Regions from separate parts of the Janthinobacterium sp. SUN176 genome, predicted to be linked through region 1. Evidence: predicted binding sites of a transcription regulator. Region 1 holds the regulator's gene; the other holds the start of a gene.
What was found. Region 1 encodes NrdR, which represses ribonucleotide reductase genes. Its sites were predicted from a motif close to CACNANATNTNGTG; they were not measured.
Positions count from the first base shown of each region.

Region 2: O3299_RS16980 (ribonucleoside-diphosphate reductase subunit alpha) is a predicted target of NrdR. The motif match lies at 1,994-2,007, and genes of this name have one in related genera.

Region 1 is NZ_JAPWIA010000001.1:69,148-73,331, reverse strand. Features, by position in the region: gene O3299_RS00385 (PilW family protein) at 1-772, opposite strand, end outside; gene pilV (type IV pilus modification protein PilV) at 769-1,338, opposite strand; gene nrdR (transcriptional regulator NrdR) at 1,581-2,042, opposite strand; gene glyA (serine hydroxymethyltransferase) at 2,187-3,434, opposite strand; ZMP/ZTP riboswitch at 3,546-3,670, opposite strand; gene ybgC (tol-pal system-associated acyl-CoA thioesterase) at 3,985-4,184, shown strand, end outside.
Region 2 is NZ_JAPWIA010000001.1:3,756,453-3,760,636, reverse strand. Features, by position in the region: gene O3299_RS16995 (PP0621 family protein) at 1-91, shown strand, start outside; gene O3299_RS16990 (sigma 54-interacting transcriptional regulator) at 212-1,291, shown strand; gene ampD (1,6-anhydro-N-acetylmuramyl-L-alanine amidase AmpD) at 1,269-1,880, shown strand; gene O3299_RS16980 (ribonucleoside-diphosphate reductase subunit alpha) at 2,272-4,184, shown strand, end outside.

The DNA.
Region 1 (4,184 bases):
CCGCCTCGCCATGCAGCAACAGCGCCACGCGCACGCTGGCCACGCGTTTCCAGTGCGTGCGCCGTTGAAAATCGCGCTGGCGCGCAGCCGCGTCCGCCCCCTCCAGCAGCAGCGCCGCATCGTAGGCGTCGAGCGTGCTGGCGTTGACATAGCGGTTCGCCACGCCGTCAGGCGGCGTATCCGTGTCGAGGCCATACAGCACCTGGAAAGCATCGACGCCACGGATGACGGCGTCCGCGCCCCAGCCGTTCGCGCCCCGGTATTTGCAGCGCAGCTCGCCTTCGCCATCGGCGCCCTGCGCCACGTAGAAAATGCTCCAGCCCCGCTGCGCCTCCGTTTGCGCGGCGCCCACGCCGAAGCCGGCGCAATTGAGCACGGAACCGTCGCCGCCCTCTTCCTTGCCGGCGCCGTAATAGCGCAAGGCCAGCACGTCGCTGCCATGCAGGGCGCCGGGCAGCGCGCCGCTGATGCCGTCGCTGTTCTTGCCCAGGCTGCGCGCGTCGAGACCGGCGATATTCGCGCTGTCGTAATCCGCATGGGCGACGGGCGCGGCGCTGCTGTCCCAATTCACATACGCCGTCTGGCGCACGGCGCGGGCGATGGCGTCGAGCGCATAGCGGGCGTTGTCATCCAGGCGAGCGCTGGCGGACTGGTCGCCATAGCTGCCGCTGGCCGCCAGCAGCACGCTACTGGCGGCCAGCATCAACAGCGCACCCAGCGACAGGGCCACCAGCAATTCGACCAGGCTCATGCCACGATGCCCGCCGTTCATGCGCCGCCCCCGCCCAGCTGGAATGCCAGCCTGGGCAGCGACTCGCCTGCCGCATTCACGGCGGGCGAGCCATCGGGCAGCCGGCCGCGCCAGCCCAGCTTGATGACGATGGGCGCCCCCTTGCCGCCGCTGCACGCCCACTGCAAGCCCTGGGCGGCGGCATCCCACGCGGCAAGGTCGCGGCAGATGCGCAGGCGCGCGCCGGGCAAGGCCGCGTGCAGCCCCTGCTTCCATTCGGCGATGTCGAATTGCGCCAGTTCGGCCGCGCCGCAGGCGGCAGCGCCAAGACAGTCCGGCGCGCCACCGCCAGCTTCGGCGCCGTCCGCCGCCGCATATGCCACGTTCAGGTAGGGATTGCCCGCATCGGGGCCATTCATGAGCACGTTGTTCGCGCGCATGCGCTCGGCCATGCCGGCGGCCAGTTGCACGCCCGCCGACAGCAGCGCCGACTCGTGGCGCGCGCGCAGGGCGTTCAATTGCAGGATGCTGGCGCCCAGCAGGCCCAGCGCCAACAGCAGCAGCGACACCAGCACTTCGACGAGGCTGCTGCCATCCGCAGGAAACATAGTGCGACCGTCCTTGCGCATGCGCTACTCCCTTCCGCAGAAAGAGCCGCAGGAACAGGCGGCCCAGCTACAAGATAGGCGCGCGCAAAAACCCGCGTCTGCGCTAGCGCAAACAGAGCGATGATAAGTCGAGAAGAACGGCGTTGGTATTGATCAGACCGCTTGCAAGGCAAGCGCTGGCATGGTGAACACGGGGCGCTGGAGCGGCCCCGCTGACGGCAAAGTGAATGTCCGGGTGAGCGTCAGGGCTTGCGCGCCTGGCCCACTTCAGCGATCGCGTCCTGGAACTCGGCCAGGTCTTCGAAATTCTTGTAGACGGAGGCAAAGCGGATGTAGGCGATCTTGTCCAGGCGCTTGAGTTCCTGCATGACGAGTTCGCCGATATAGCCGGATTCGACTTCGCGCAAGCCGCTGGTGAGCAGCTTTTCCTGGATGGACGCGATGGCCGTATCCACAGAGGCGGCCGCGACGGGACGCTTACGCAAGGCCAGCATCAAACTGCCGCGCAACTTATCCGCAGCGAACTCCGTCCGGCTGCCATTCTTTTTGACGACGGCCGGCATGATAAGTTCAATGCGTTCGTACGTGGTAAAACGCTTGTCGCATTTGCCGCAGCGGCGGCGGCGCCGAATGGCATCCCCTTCCTCCGATACGCGCGTATCGAGAACCTGGGTGTCGCCGTGCTGGCAAAATGGACATTTCATGGGCTGGCTACAACTTTATAGTAATAATTACGGGAAATCGCCGCCCTTGTACAAAGGGCGCCCGAATCACTCCGGGCGCCCTTGGGCACGACTGGAATGTGTCATACAGAATCTTACTCCGTATGACACATTCTGGACAAATAATTATGCTGCGTACACTGGGTGCGCGTCGGCCAGTACTTTCACGGCCGCTTTCACGCGCTCGATGGTGGCGGCGTCATGCGGATTGTCCAGCACGTCGGCGATCAGGTTGCCCACTTCTTCCGCTTGCGCTTCCTTGAAACCGCGCGTCGTCATCGCCGGGCTGCCCAGGCGGATGCCCGAGGTGACGAACGGTTTTTGCGGGTCGTTCGGGATGCCGTTCTTGTTGCAGGTGATGTGCGCGGAACCGAGGATGGCTTCGGCTTCCTTGCCCGTCAGGTTCTTGGCGCGCAGGTCGACCAGCATGACGTGCGATTCGGTGCCGCCGGACACGATGCGCAGGCCGCGCTTGATCAGGGTTTTCGCCAGCACGTCGGCGTTCTTGATCACTTGCTTCTGGTATTCGACGAATTCAGGGCTCAGCGCTTCCTTGAAGGCGACGGCCTTGCCGGCGATCACGTGCATCAGCGGGCCGCCCTGGATACCAGGAAAGATGGCCGAGTTGATGGCTTTTTCGTGTTCGGCCTTCATCAGGATGATGCCGCCGCGCGGGCCGCGCAACGATTTGTGCGTGGTCGAGGTGACGAAGTCGGCGAACGGCACCGGGTTCGGGTACAGGCCGGCGGCGATCAAGCCGGCGTAGTGGGCCATGTCGACCATGAAGTAGGCGCCCACTTCCTTGGCGATCTTGCTGAAGCGTTCGAAGTCGATCTTTTTCGAGAATGCCGACGCGCCGGCGATGATCAGCTTTGGCTTGCGTTCGCGGGCCAGACGTTCCATCGCCTCGTAGTCGATGTCTTCTTCCGCCGTCAAGCCATACGACACGACGTCAAACCATTTGCCGGACATGTTCAGCGGCATGCCGTGGGTCAGGTGACCGCCTTCGGCCAGCGACATACCCATGATCAGGTCGCCTGGTTTCAACATGGCGAAGAACACGCCCTGGTTCGCCTGCGAGCCGGAATTCGGCTGCACGTTTGCGCATTCGGCGCCAAACAGCTGTTTCACGCGGTCGATGGCCAGTTGCTCGGCCACGTCGACGTATTCGCAGCCGCCGTAGTAGCGCTTGCCCGGGTAGCCTTCGGCGTACTTGTTCGTCAGCTGCGAGCCTTGCGCTTCCATTACGGCTGGCGACGTGTAGTTTTCCGACGCGATCAGTTCGATGTGGTCGTGCTGGCGCGTGTTCTCTTTTTGAATGACGGCGAACAATTCAGGATCGACGTTGGCGAGGTTGTGATCTTTTGCAAACATGTAAAAACTCCAAGTATGAGGGTGCTTGTACTGGCAGGTTGGATCGAATGAGGGGAGCCGGCGTTAAGTGAATAACAACATTGGACAGGCAGCCTCTTCGTGCTTTTCCATAGTGGCTACCCAGGCGAACGGCTGATGAAAAATCTCACGTTTCCCGGTGGGTGCCCACCTTTCGCCGGTTTGCCGACCGCCATTCATGGAGATCGCCCGACTTTTCGCCAGTCACGTGAGACGTAATGGAAGTCAAATTGTAAGTTAAGTACCCAAATTGAGCAAGGAATGCAACCGTGCGGCTATAATCGCCGCGCGCCATCGCAGCCCGGGCGCGGCCACAGGCCGCCCCGGGGATGGCCGCGGCTTTTAAGCTGGGCTTAAACCTGGCCATGGCATGTAAGCGTATGTTACGAAGCTTGCCATTGCACACGCCGGATTTACAATGCTGCGGTGCAACTTATATGCAGCTTTTGCATGGCTTTCCAGCAAGCGCCCACAGTCACAAGAAGAAAAATCGCGTAAAATGTTGCTCAATCTCACTACTGGCGCAATAAACATGCCTTCAGTCTTTACCTGGAACGTACGTGTCTACTATGAAGACACCGACGCCGGCGGCATCGTCTATTACGCTAACTACCTGAAATTCTTCGAGCGCGCGCGCACCGAATGGCTGCGCGCCATCGACGTGGGCCAGCAGGAATTGCTGGAACAGCATGACGCGATGTTCGTTGTCAAAAGCGTCAACGCCGACTATCA
Region 2 (4,184 bases), 3.7 Mb from region 1:
CTGCGCCCATTGCGGCGTGTACTACCCGGCCTCGGAAAACGTGCAGGCCAAGGGCCACGACTACTGCAGCCACGCGCACGCCACGCTGTAAGGGGCGGTTCGCAGGCGCGCGTGCGTTGCTCATCCGTATCGTAACGTCCTCCGGCATCCGTCCGGCGTAGCATCTGCAGCAGGCGGTTCGTCGCCGCCATTGCAGAAAGGCGCGCTCACCATGTCCCGTCCCAGCCCCCGTTCCATCCCGCAGACCGTCGCCGGCATGCCGCCGGCGCCGCAACTGAGCGGCAACTCGCTGCCCATGCAGGCGCTGCGCGCACAGATCGGCCGCATCGCCCGCTGCGGCGCGCCGGTGGCCATCCACGGCGAATCGGGCACGGGCAAGGAACTGGCGGCGCGCGCCATCCACGCGCAGGGCGCGCGCGCCAGTTTCCCGTTTATCGCTGTCAACTGTGGCGCCATTCCCGAAGCGCTGATGGAAGCGGAATTCTTCGGCTGCCGCCCGGGCGCCTATACGGGCGCGCTGCACGAGCGCCAGGGCCTGTTCCAGGCGGCCCACGGCGGCAGCTTGCTGCTCGACGAAGTCGACGATCTGCCGCTGTCCATGCAGGTGAAACTGTTGCGCGTGCTGCAAGAGCACCGCGTGCGCAAGCTGGGCGGCAGTACTGACGAAGCCGTCGACGTGCGCATCCTGTGCGCCAGCCAGCATGGCCTGACGCGCGGCGTGGCCGCCGGGACGTTTCGCCAGGACCTGTTTTACCGCCTGAATGTCATCGAGCTGGCGCTGCCGCCGCTGCGCGAACGGCGCGGCGATCTGCAGGTATTATGTGAGGTGATCCTCGCGCGCCTGTCGCCGCACCGGGTCGTGAGCCTGGCGCCGCCGGTGCTGGCGGCCCTGGCCGCATATGCGTTTCCCGGCAATGTGCGCGAACTGGAAAACGTGCTGGAACGGGCGCTGGCCTTTGCCGATGGCGGCGTGATCGCGCTCGACGGGCTGGCCTTGCCCTTCGCGGCGGGCAACGTGCCCTTGCGGGCGGCGCCGGCCATGCCGGCTGTGTCCGAGCGGCAACAGTGTCTGCCCGGCATGGCGGTGTATGGCGTGGCCCCGGTCTTGCCGCTGGACGTGTATTTGCGCCAGGCCGAGCGCGACATGATCATGCTGGCGCTGGTGCAGGCGCGCTACCACCGCGCACGGGCGGCGCGCCAGCTGGGTCTGAGCGTGCGCCAGTTGCGTTACCGCATGCAGAAATTGATGATACAGGAAGCCATACTTGATGAGCGCATGGACGATAGATGAAGACGGCTGGTGCGACGGCGCGCTGCGCTATGACTCCCAATACTACGATGCGCGTCCGGACGGTGCGCAAGTCGACTTGCTGGTGATCCATAACATCAGCTTGCCGGGCGGGCACTTTGGCGGGCCGCATGTGTCGGACTTGTTTACGGGCCGGGTAGATTATAATGCCGATCCTTCTTTCGCCGACCTGCGTGGCTTGCAGGTGTCGGCGCACTTTTTTGTGCGGCGCGATGGTGCGCTGTTGCAATATGTTTCTGCTGATCAACGTGCCTGGCATGCGGGCGCGTCCGCCTTCGAAGGACGCCCGCAGTGCAATGGCTATTCCATCGGTATCGAAATGGAAGGCGCCGACGATGTGCCTTTCCAGCGGCGGCAATACCAAGTCCTGGCGGTGCTGACGGCGGCGCTGGTGGCGCGCTACGGGCTGAGCCAGGTGCGCGGCCACGAGCATATCGCGCCGGGCAGGAAGACGGATCCGGGGCCGTTTTTCGACTGGCATTTTTATCAAGAATGCTGGCTGGAAACCCTGCGTGGGCAAGCTGCGTTAGCGCTTACTTCGCGGGGATTGGGCTTCCCATCCATGCCCTGAAAAGTCAACCGAAATCGTATATGAAAATACAAAAAATTACATTGGCGGATGCCGGAAAACTATTGCATCGCCCTTCGATGGGTACTACAATTAGTGCAGAAGTTGGATGTAAAGACTATATGTAGTGCCATCACAGACGTTTTCAGAATTATTGTCAAAGCTATCCGGATTGCTGATAAGGCACTGGAACTGGCGGTTCATCACCCTTGATCGTGTTTCGCGCCAGCCGGGCAGTGCGGTGTGGCGATATGGATACTGAGCTGTTTTATGCATTATAAATTTACTATTTAGCAACAAATACCTGAAGAAACCCTGACCATCGGGCGTTCTATTCAACAACACACGCGGCAGCAAAACTGCAGGCTGACTTTAGCTGACAACGGGAGCTTCAATGCAATCACCACAAGATATTTCCATCCATCCAACGCCAGTATCGCCAGCGCCAGGCGCGGCCAACAGCGTGGCGAGCACGGGCGCGGCATTGGGCGACTATCGCATCATCCGCCGCAACGGCGCGGTGGTGGCATTTGAGCCTTCGAAGATCGCCATCGCCATGACCAAGGCGTTTTTGGCCGTTAACGGCGGCCAGGGCGCAGCCTCGGCACGCATCCGTGAACTGGTGGAACAACTGACCGACGGCGTCGTCGCTGCGCTGGTGCGCCGCCACCCGGGCGGCGGCACCTTCCATATCGAAGACGTGCAAGACCAGGTGGAACTGTCGCTGATGCGTTCGGGCGAACACGACGTGGCGCGTGCCTACGTGCTGTACCGCGCCAAGCACATGGAAGAGCGCCGCCTGCAGAAGGAAGCGCAAGGCGCCTCGGCGCAAGTTTCCGCGCCACAACTGAACGTGACCGACAACGGCGTGCGCCGCCTGCTGGACATGCAGGAAGTACGCGACCTGATCAACGCCGCCTGCGCCGGCCTGGAAAAGCACGTCGATGCCGACGCCATCCTGGCTGAAACCGTGAAAAACCTGTACGACGGCGTGCCGGTGGAAGAACTGCACAAGTCGGCCATCCTGGCAGCGCGCGCGCTGATGGAAAAAGACCCGGCCTACAGCCAGGTCACGGCCCGCATCTTGCTGCACACGGTGCGCAAGGAAGTGTTCGGCAAGGAAGTGCCGCAAGCGGCCGCTGCCGCCGAGTACCTGACGTATTTCCCGCAATATATCGCCAAGGGCATCGCCGCCGAGCTGCTGAACCCGGTACTCGCCAGCTTCGACCTGGAACGCCTGGCCAAAGCCATCGTGGCCGACCGCGACTTGCAATTCGGCTACATCGGCCTGCAAACCCTGTATGACCGCTACTTCCTGCACATCCAGGACGTGCGCATCGAAATGCCGCAGGCGTTCTACATGCGCGTGGCCATGGGCCTGGCGCTGAACGAGGCGGACCGCGAAGCGCGCGCCATCGAGTTCTACAGCCTGCTGTCCTCGTTCGACTTCATGAGCTCGACCCCGACTCTGTTCAACTCGGGCACCCTGCGCTCGCAGCTGTCGTCGTGCTACCTGAGCACCGTGTCGGATGACCTGGAAGGCATCTACGACGCCATCAAGGACAATGCGCTGCTGGCCAAGTTCGCCGGCGGCCTGGGTAACGACTGGACGCCAGTGCGCGCCCTGGGCGCCCACATCAAGGGCACCAACGGCAAGTCGCAAGGCGTGGTGCCGTTCCTGAAAGTGGTCAACGACACGGCCGTGGCAGTCAACCAGGGCGGCAAGCGCAAGGGCGCCGTCTGCGCCTACCTGGAAACCTGGCACATGGACATCGAGGAATTCCTCGACCTGCGCAAGAACACGGGCGACGACCGCCGCCGCACGCACGACATGAACACGGCAAACTGGATTCCCGACATGTTCATGAAGCGCGTCATGGAAAAAGGCGAATGGACCCTGTTCTCGCCGTCGGACACGCCAGACTTGCACGACAAGGTCGGCAAGGCTTTCGAACAGGCTTACGTGGGCTACGAAGCCAAGGCCGCCGCTGGCGAAATCCGCGTCTTCAAGAAGATCGCCGCGCTGGATCTGTGGCGCAAGATGCTGTCGATGCTGTTTGAAACGGGCCACCCATGGATCACGTTCAAGGACCCTTGCAACATCCGCAGCCCGCAGTCGCACGTCGGCGTCGTCCACAGCTCGAACCTGTGCACGGAAATCACCCTGAACACCAGCAGCGATGAAATCGCCGTCTGCAACCTCGGTTCCGTGAACATGCCGGCGCACATGAAGGAAGGCAAGCTCGATCACGTCAAGCTGGCCAAGACCGTCCGCACCGCCATGCGCATGCTGGACAACGTCATCGA